DNA from 2 places in the Rothia sp. HMSC062F03 genome. Region 1 is predicted to be linked to the other one. Evidence: predicted binding sites of a transcription regulator. Region 1 holds the regulator's gene; the other holds the start of a gene.
What was found. The regulator LexA, encoded in region 1, represses DNA repair genes until DNA is damaged. The targets are predictions, from matches to a motif close to TCGAACANNTGTTCGA.
Positions count from the first base shown of each region.

Region 2: ruvA (Holliday junction branch migration protein RuvA) is a predicted target of LexA. The motif match lies at 2,269-2,284, and genes of this name have one in related genera.

Region 1 is NZ_KV830882.1:24,372-29,327, reverse strand. Features, by position in the region: gene HMPREF2674_RS04470 (ATP-dependent DNA helicase) at 1-1,546, shown strand, start outside; gene lexA (transcriptional repressor LexA) at 1,786-2,448, opposite strand; gene HMPREF2674_RS04460 (LysM peptidoglycan-binding domain-containing protein) at 3,106-3,741, shown strand; gene HMPREF2674_RS04455 (type 1 glutamine amidotransferase family protein) at 3,833-4,573, shown strand; gene HMPREF2674_RS04450 (HisA/HisF-related TIM barrel protein) at 4,573-4,956, shown strand, end outside.
Region 2 is NZ_KV830898.1:43,399-48,354, reverse strand. Features, by position in the region: gene yajC (preprotein translocase subunit YajC) at 1-35, opposite strand, end outside; gene ruvB (Holliday junction branch migration DNA helicase RuvB) at 340-1,326, opposite strand; gene ruvA (Holliday junction branch migration protein RuvA) at 1,526-2,146, opposite strand; gene ruvC (crossover junction endodeoxyribonuclease RuvC) at 2,371-3,027, opposite strand; gene HMPREF2674_RS07805 (YebC/PmpR family DNA-binding transcriptional regulator) at 3,307-4,065, opposite strand; gene HMPREF2674_RS07800 (type 1 glutamine amidotransferase) at 4,202-4,956, opposite strand, start outside.

The sequences.
Region 1 (4,956 bases):
CCGCGTGGGCGAGGAAGTCGTGCGCCTGCGCGAGTGGGCTGACCGCACGGAGACCGGCGACCGCGACGAGCTCAAGCCAGGTGTGTCCGATCGCGCGTGGGCTCAGGTCTCGGTGAGCGCGGCCGAATGTCTGGGCCGCCGCTGCCCGCTGGTGGAGGAGTGCTTTAGCGAGATGGCGCGTAGTCGTGCCGCCGAGGCAGATATCGTCATCACGAATCACGCCCTGCTGGCCATTAACGCTTTCGAGGGCATGAAGGTTCTGCCCGAGCACGAGACCGTCATCATCGACGAGGCCCACGAGCTGGTGGACCGCGTGACCGGTGCGGTTTCCGGATCGCTGACCGTTGCGATGGTTCGCCGCGCCGCTCGAGGCGTGAAGAAACACTCTAAGGCCGATTCCGGGGCCCTGGAGATGGCCGCCGGAACCCTGGAAACCGCACTGGAGGGCCTGCCCGAAGGGCTGCTCAACGGCCTCGACGGTCGTCTGCTCACGGCCCTGTCCGCGGTGAACGATGCGGCCCGCGCCGCGCTCTCCGATACGAAACCCGACGGACAAGAGGCCGACGCCGGCCTACAGATGGCCCGTTCCCGCGTCTCGGAGGTGCACGAGGTGAGCAACCGCATCCTGGAGGCTTCGGCTGAGCAGGATGTGCTGTGGGTTTCACGTCAGGGCGGCTGGGAGAACGGCCGCTACGTGGCCGCCTCCGATACCGACCCCGCGACCCTGAATATCGCCCCGCTGAGCGTTGGCCTGCAGCTGCGTGACGGTCTGTTTGCCGACCGCACCGTAATCCTAACGAGCGCGACCCTGACGGTGGGCGATTCCTTCGATGTGGCCGCCGGCGCCCTGGGTTTGCAGGGGGAGGGGGCTCCCCGCTGGACGAGCATCGATGTGGGTTCGCCCTTCGACTACCGCAAGCAGGGCATCATATACGTAGCCGGGGATCTGAAGCCCCCGGGATTTGGCGTGCACGAGGGCCAGCTGGAGCGACTTCGCGAGCTGTGCGAGGCGTCCGAGGGAGGTGCCCTGGGGCTGTTCTCCTCGAAGCGTGCAGCCGAGCGCGCCGCAGAGTATATGCGTGAGCACAGCGATCTGAATATTCTTCTGCAGGGTGAATCCTCGCTGAAGGCCCTGGTGGAGGAGTTTAGCGAGGATGTTGACTCGTGCCTATTCGGCACGATGAGCCTGTGGCAGGGCGTTGACGTCCCCGGAGACTCCTGCCGTCTGGTGGTGATGGATCGCATCCCGTTCCCGCGACCGGACGATCCGATTGCGCAGGCCCGCACGGAGTCGGTGAACCGTCATCGCGGTAACGGGTTCATGGCCGTCTCTGCGCATCACGCGGCTATCCGCATGGCGCAGGGCGCGGGTCGCCTGATCCGTTCGGTGAATGACCGCGGGGTCGTGGCGGTTCTGGATTCGCGACTCGCAACGAAGCGCTACGGCGGCTACCTGATGAGGGCCATGCCGCCGATGTGGCCCACCCAGAATAAGCAGGCCGTGGTGGGTGCGCTGGCCCGTCTCTCGGAATCCATCGACAGGTAGCCCGTCTACCGTGTGCTGAGCGGGCCATTGTGTATTGAGCGGGCGGCGCGTTTTCCCCGCAGGGCTATTTCCCCGTAGAGTCAGAGAAAAGCCCCCGGCACTCGCAAACTTGCGAGTGCCGGGGGCTTTGTTCGTTATGGGCTTTGGAAACGCTGAAGTCTCAAAGGACGTAGCTACCAGATCGGGGCGTTGGCGCCGGGAGGCATAGCACCCCATGATGTTCTCGCGAAGAGCGGGGATTAGAGGCTACGCAATACCGAAACAACCTTGCCCATGACGGTGGCGCGGTCACCCATAATCGGTTCGTAGCTTGCGTTGCGCGGCATGAGCCAGGTGTGGCCATCAACCTGGCGGAAGACCTTCACGGTGGCCTCATCGTCCAGCAGGGCGGCCACGATGTCGCCGTTGTCGGCGGTGTGCTGTTCACGCACGACGACCCAGTCGCCATCGCAGATGGCGGCGTCAATCATGGAATCGCCCTTGACCTTGAGCATAAAGAGCTTGCCGTTGCCGACCAGCTGGCGCGGCAGGGCGAGTACATCTTCCACAGACTGCTCGGCGGTGATGGGGCCGCCCGCGGCAATGCGACCGACGAGGGGGACGGGTACGAGGTCGTCCTCGCCAACCTCAAAGTTCGGAAGCTCAGGCAGGGGAGTGTGCATGCCGGCGCCGTTTTCGTCGAGCACCTCGATGGCGCGCGGGAGCTTGGGATCGCGGCGAATGTAGCCCATATTTTCGAGTCGGCCAAGCTGATGGGTGACCGAAGAGAGAGACGCAAGACCCACCATATCGCCAATCTGGCGCATGGATGGCGGATAGCCCTTCTGTTCAATCTCGGTGCGGATCGCGTCAAGAATCTTCTGCTGGCGCGCGGTCAGCGCCGGGCGGGGTGCTGTTGCCATATCTCTTCCTTTGGTCTGTGTCGCCGAAGGCTGCTGTACCTTCGGCGGAGCACGGATGGGTTGTCCACGTGTTCGTCATACGGTGACGTATATCGCACGGCTTAGGTGAAACATACCCCTTATCTCGTCAGGGGTGGATTAGATTCTAGATCCGTCGCGAGTCACGCCCCGCCATGATGGAAATCATCACGAGCGTGTGGAACATCTCTTGACACAAGTGTAGAACACTCTACCGACAAATTCAAACAAATATACTAGATTTTTTCTTCGAAACCGGGGGAATTTTTAGTATGTATCTGCTAGACTTTAGAACACGGATTCGGATACAGTAGAAAACCCTCCCGATTTTCGGGGTACAAACGGGGTATTCTCCATGTAATTCGAATACTCGTTCTGCCTTGCGGGTCTGGAAGGGGGTCGTCGAATGTTCGAGAGTATTCGAACGAGAAACCGAATGACCTTCCTTAAGTCGAAGGGGAGTTCTGGGGAACGCGTCTGCAAGACAAAACCCCGAACGTTCCTTGACCCGATGTGTCGGGTCCCGGGCAGAAAAACGAACAACCACACTCAACTCACCCGCCGAGTCTCGAGAGAGCCGGCACCGTTCACCCCGGCGGATTACCGCGGGAGTGAGCTTGAGAGAAAGGAACCACAATTATGACCGCAGCTTCTTTGGCCCCTCACCGTGCCTCTGCGTCTGCTACCCTTCCGGAAGGTTTGGTGGTACTTCACCCCGCGCACGCACGGCAGTCCGCGCGCATCGCTCGAGGCTCCTCCCGTCGCGCATCCGCTCCTCAGCTTTCTGCCTCTCCGGCACCCGTCCGCCGTGTCTCTCCCGCCGCGACGGCTGCTCGGCCTGCAGCCCCCTCCGCTCCGGTGAATGAACGCTCCGTTTCGGCGCACCTCTCCGGGCAGGGGAGGGAATCGTCTTCTCGTCATGCGGGCCTTGTGCCCTCCGCTATCTCGGGTCTTCGCTCCCTATCGTCTCGCCTTGAACGCTTCAACCCCCTGCGCAATTTCAAGGGGCTGCCCCTGCTGACCCTGGCCGCGCTCGTGGTGCTGGGCGCCATTACCTTCCTCGGCCCTTCCTTCGGCCCCCGTGTTGAGAACGCATCGGCCACCCAAGCCACTGTGACCGTTAAGCACGGCGAGACACTGTGGGACATCGCCCAGTCGGTGAACCCCGGCGGTGATGTCCGTGATACCGTGGTGCGTATTATGGAGATGAACTCGCTGACGAGCACCGCTGTCGACGCCGGTCAGCGCCTCGAGGTTCCCAAGCCGCGCCACTAGGCAAAGCTGTCGAGGCGAGAGCTTCGGCTCACCCGTCAGCGGATTATGAATCGGCTACGAACCGCCTACCGCACTACTCAAGGAGCACGCGATGTCAACACCCTCTCAGTCCCATCAGGACGCGGTCTCCTCACCGCGCCCCGTGGTCGCCGTTCTGGGAGATCCCGGAACTCACGGCGCCATGGTAAAGCTTCTTCGGGATTCGGGTGCGGAGGTCATCGTCACCGCTGACCCGCATCAGCTCCGCGAGGCTGACGGCATGGTGGTTGCCGGTCCTGCCGGTTCCCTTGAGGCGTTCGACGAGCTAAAAGCCAAGGACGCTGAGCGCGTGATTGGGCGCCGCGTGGCCGGTGTCCGTCCGGTGCTCGCGGCCGGTGCCGCCCTGAGCTGCCTTTTTGAATCCGTTGCGGTGAACCACCCACAGCTGGGCAGCGTGCAGGTTCAGGGTATGGGGGAGTGGCCCGGCGAGAGCGTGGAGCTTTCCACCCGGGGCCTGGTGCCCGGCTCCTCCGCGGTGTCCCCCTCGACCGGCAGTCGACTGCTCAAAGATATTGAGGGCGAGGCCCGTTTCAAGTCCGAGCACGGTGTTTTTGAGTGGGCCTTTGACCAGAGCATTGACTATATCGCTCCTCCCGCGGTGAGCTGGACGGCAACCGAACCTCCCTATATTGCCGCGGTGGAGAACGGCCCGCTGACCGCTGTGCAGTTCTGCCCGGTCGTATCCGGTGAGCTGGGTGCGGAATTTATGCGCCGCTGGGTCGGGTCCCTCGCGGTGACCGGCCGGCTGTCGCCTGCCGCCGGTGAATCCGCTACCGGTGGGGAGGAATCATAATGGCTAAACCCATCCTTGAACTTCTGCCGGCCGTCGATATTTCCGAGGGCTATGCGGTACGCCCTGTGGGCGGCACCCTGTCCGGTGGCGAGCAGCGTCTCGATCCGGTCAAGGCGGCGCTCACCTGGGTGAAGGCTGGTGCCCGCTGGATTCATCTGGTTGATCTTGACCTAGCCTTTGGCCGCGGTACGAATACGAATGTTCTGGCGGAGGTTGCCTCCGCCGTCCGTGCCGAGAATACCCGCGGCTCTGCTCCGGTGCGTATTCAGGTCAGTGGCGGTGTGCGTAATGCTGAGAGCCTGGAGCGCGCCCTGAGCCTCAACCCGGACCGCGTGAACGTGACCAGCGCGGCGCTGGCGGATTCTGTCTGGCTTGAAAGTATC
Region 2 (4,956 bases), on a different contig from region 1:
ATCATGGCAATCATAATCAGGAGGTTAAAATCCATGGTCTCACTTTCACATCCGCACCCGCGCCGCTCACCGCGCGGGTTGAGCGTGCTAAAAGGCGTGGAATCGTAGATACAGTACGTATCCATCCTACGCGAGAGCAGGAGCTTTAGCGCACCGAACCAGCGTTTTTGTGAGGTTTACCTGAGTTTTATCCAGCCCGTGGCGTAATTTTATGTCGTCGGCAGGGCTTGGCGACGCCGACAGAGCCTGCAGAAGAGCTGTTGCGAACGCGTAGAAGAGCCCGCGGGAGGGGCGATACCTCCCACGGGCTACTTGCTGTATGTCTTGGCCGGTGCGGCTCTAGAGCTGAATCTCGGGGGCCTCCAGACCCAGGTGTTCCCAGGCCGCGGGCAGGGCCACGCGACCGCGCGGGGTGCGACCAATCAGGCCCTCGCGCACCAGGTAGGGCTCCGCCACGGTCTCCACGGTCTCGGTCTCCTCCCCCACCGCAATGGCGAGGGTGGACAGGCCAACCGGCCCGCCGCCGAACTTGTGGATGAGCGATTCCAGCACGGCACGGTCCAGGCGATCCAGGCCGCGCGAATCTACCTCGTACATGTCCAGGGCGGTCGCGGCATCACGCGCGTTGATGCGGTCCACGCCGTTCACCAGGGCCCAGTCGCGCACGCGGCGCAGCAGGCGGTTCGCGATACGGGGTGTGCCGCGGGAGCGACCCGCAATCTCGGTGAAGCCCTCGGAGGTAATCTGCATGTCCATCAGGCCGGCGCTACGGCGCAGCACCAGCTCCAGCTCCTCAACCGAGTAGAACTCCAGGTGACCGGTAAAGCCAAAGCGGTCGCGCAGAGGCCCGGGCAGCAGACCCGCGCGGGTTGTTGCGCCCACCAGGGTGAACTGCGGAAGCTCCAGCGGAATGGAGGTCGCGCCGGCACCCTTACCCACCACGATGTCCACGCGGAAATCTTCCATCGCCATGTAGAGCATTTCCTCGGCCGGGCGGCTCATGCGGTGAATCTCGTCGAGGAACAGCACCTCGCCGGGGGTCAGCGAAGACAGAATCGCCGCCAAATCCCCGGAATGTTGAATCGCGGGGCCGGAGGTGATGCGCAGGGGCGCGTCCATCTCGGCCGCAATAATCATGGCCAGGGTGGTCTTACCCAGGCCGGGAGGGCCCGAAAGCAGCACGTGATCGGCGCTGCGGCCGCGCATCTTCGAGGCCTCCAGCACGAGAGAAAGCTGCTGGCGCACGCGGCGCTGACCCACGAAGTCGTCCAGGGACTTGGGGCGCAGGGCCGCCTCAATCATCTTCTCTTCGGGCTCTTCTTCCATTGCGACCAGGCGCTGCGCGGGCGCACCCGGGACGCCGGGCACCTGACCGGGAAAATACCCGCCGGAAACCGGGGATGCCGCGGCCTGCGGATCGTAGGGGTTCTGGGTCATAAAATTCTTCTTTCGTGGAGTGAGTGAGGCGCGAGGTAACGGGCGCGCCAAAATCGGCCGGGATCAGCCAAGGGCTCGGCGAGCGGCCCTAGTGGCGACCCACCGTGTTCTGCGTACCCAGGGATGCGAGCACACCGCGCAGAGCCACGCCCACCGGCTCGCTCTCGGCGGCGGGATTGTGCTTCACGTACGCGTCGATGGCGGCGGAGGCGTCCTTCTCGCTCCAGCCCAGGGAGGTCAACGCATCCAGCACCTGCGGCTTCCACACGATACCCTGACTCAGCGGCAGCTCGTCGGTCTGGCCGTCGCTCAGAATCAGCTTGCCGGCAAGCTCCAGCACGATGCGGCGGGCACCCTTCGGGCCGATGCCCGGGACCTTCGTGAAGGCCTTGTCGTCACCGGTGGCCACGGCTCGCTCCACCTCCGCGGCGGTGTGCACGCTCAGCACCGCCAGGGCGATGCGAGGGCCGATGCCCGAGACCGAGAGCATCATGTCAAAGACCTCGCGTTCGGCCGGCTCCGAGAAGCCGTAGAGGGTCATGGACTCCTCGCGCACGATCATGGTGGTCAGCACGGTGGCCTCCTCCCCCGTGCGTAGCTTAGAGAGAGTGCGTGCGGTGGCGTGCACCAGCATACCGAAACCATTAACGTCAATCACCGCGTGGTCAAGCCCCACCTGGGCCACGCGGCCGGTCAGCGATGCAATCATTCTCTCCACCTTTCAACGCCCCGCGCCGGGGCGAACGATACTGCACTCCCCTCGCGGCCTGCTGTGCCGCCGGCGCGCATCGGGGCCGGCGGGTATGCCACGGGAAGATACTATCAGTATATTAGAATATTTCTTCTGAAATCAAGGGGTATTCGAATTCTTTAGCGAATCCAGCTCCCGGTACGTTCGAAGGGGTTTGTTCGAAGGGTAACGAGTCGGCACCCCTAGCGGCGGGCCTTAGCCTCCGCCTCCATCCAGGCGCGCTGCGCGGGGGTCAACGAACCCGCACGGCGAGCCTTCGCGGGCCGCGATCCCTGGTGCGTCTGCGTCTGCGCCGACATGTTAATACCCGAGCCGATGCCGCCGCCGCGCCAGCCGTGACAGATGGCGATGGCCAGCGCGTCGGCCGCGTCCGCGGGCTTCGGCATGGCGTTCAAACCCAAAATGCGGGTCACCATGCGACCCACCGAGGCCTTATCCGCACGACCGCTACCGGTCACCGCCGCCTTCACCTCGGAGGGCGTATGGAAGAACACCGGCACGCCGCGCATCGCCGCGGCAGAAATCACCGCGCCCGAGGCGTGTGCCGTGCCAATCACCGTGTTCACCTGCTCCTGCGCAAAGACGCGCTCAATCGCCAGGGCGTCGGGCCGGTAGGTGTCCAGCCAGTGCGAGGCCGCGTTGAAAATCCAGAGGATGCGCTGGTCCAGCGTGCGGGCCGGGTCGGTGCCCGCCACGCCCACGTTCACGAAGTGCGCCTTACGGTCCGCGGTCATGTCGAGCATTGAGAAGCCGCAGCGCGTGAGGCCGGGGTCCACGCCCATGATGCGGGTCGCCCCCGGCACGCGGTCCACGGCGGCGACCGTATGGTTTTCGCGCATGCTATCGCGCGCGGCGGATGCAGCGTTCACGTGTGCTTTCCTTCCACAGTTCGCTTTCCAAAGTTCGCGGGGTCTTCACTGGGTCTTCGCGGAGCCTTCGCGGGGTAAAGTCTGCGATACCGCAGTTCGCGGGGCCGCCAGCCGGAGCACGGCCGGGCGTTTAGGCCGGGCGCCGACCGGCATAACGTTCAAAAGCCACCTCCCGCCGGGTCCACGCGCGGTGGGCCGGCCGGGAAGTGGCTTCAGTGCACGCTCAGAAGTGGCGCGCTCGGGCGGTGACTACTCGGCTTCCAGCTGAGCAGCAACCTCGTCAGAGACGTTAGCGTTCGAGTAGACGTTCTGCACGTCGTCCAGTTCCTCGATGGCGTCTGCCAGCTTCAGGAACTTCTTGGCGCCCTCGGCGTCCAGGTCGACCTGCATGGTCGGGCGGAAGACCGGGTCGTCGTTGTTGTACTCCAGGCCGGCCTCGTCCAGAGCCTTACGAATCTCGGGCAGGTCGGTAGGTGCGGAGATGACGGTGAAGATATCGCCCTCGTCCAGGACCTCTTCGGCGCCGGCATCCAGAACAGCCATCAGAACGTCATCCTCGGTCAGGCCGTCAGTCTTGGTGACCTCAGCAACGCCCTTACGCTCGAACAGGAAGGCAACCGAACCCTGGTCGGCCATGGTGCCGCCGTTACGGGTCACGGCCAGGCGAACCTCAGACGCTGCACGGTTACGGTTATCGGTCAGACACTCGATGTACAGGGCGGTACCCTGCGGGCCGCGTGCTTCGTACATAATCTCGGTGTAGTCGATGGTCTCACCGGTCAGGCCGGCGCCACGCTTGATAGCGCGGTCGATGTTGTCGTTGGGGACGGAGTTCTTCTTCGCCTTCGACACAGCAAGGTCAAGAGCGGGGTTACCGGCGATATCGGCGCCACCCATACGTGCCGCAACCTCAATAGCCTTAATGAACTTCGCGAAAGCCTTCGCGCGCTTAGCGTCGATAGCAGCCTTCTTGTGCTTAGTAGTCGCCCATTTAGAGTGACCCGACATTCGTATCTCCCTTAGTCAAAACCTCTGCGCGGGCACGGCGAAACGTTCCGCGCACTGTACTATAACTCAATCAACTATACCGTAGCGGAGGCGTGCACCACCTCTTAGAGTGCACGCCACCGCCCGGAATAGGATGCTAGCGGGGGCGAGACGCGGCCGAGGCGCGCGCCTTCTCCACCAGCGAGTCGTCAATCGCGTTCGGAGTGAACTCGCCGAAGCGACGAATCGCGGCCTGCTCAATCAGGTAGTCCGCAATCTTCGGGTTCTTCGGCAGCAGCGAGCCGTGCAGGTAGGTGCCGATGACGTTGTGCACGCGCGCACCCTCGTAAGAGTCCGTCACGTTGTTGCCCTCACCCTTAGTGACGGTAGCCAGCGGGGTGCAGCCGGAACCCAGGTAGGTCAGGCCCGAGTGGTTCTCAAAACCGATGACAGTGCCGAACTCCTCGGACTCCTCCACGATGTTGCCAATCAGGCGTTCGTCGCCGCCGACCGTGTGCGCATCGAAGATATTGATGCCCTTGAGCACCTCGCCCTCGCGGGTGCGGAACTCCTTGCCGAACAGCTGGTACAGGCCGCAGATGACGAGCATGGGCACGCCGTCCTCGGCCAGCGAGCGCAGGGTGCCGCCGATGGCGTGCAGGTCGTCCTGAATCACGGACTGGCCGGAGTCCTGGCCGCCGCCACCGAGGATAATGTCGACGTCCTCGGGGAAGGCCTGGCCGGGGTTGTGGTCCAGAATCTGCACGTCGAAGCCGTGTGCCTGTGCGCGGCGGGCCAGCGCCAGGGTGTTGCCCCAGTCGCCGTAGATGTTCATGTCCAGCGGGTAGAGCTGCACGATGCGCAGCGTCTTGCCGTTGTTCGGGCCGGGCGCCGGGGTGCCCTCAAAAGTGT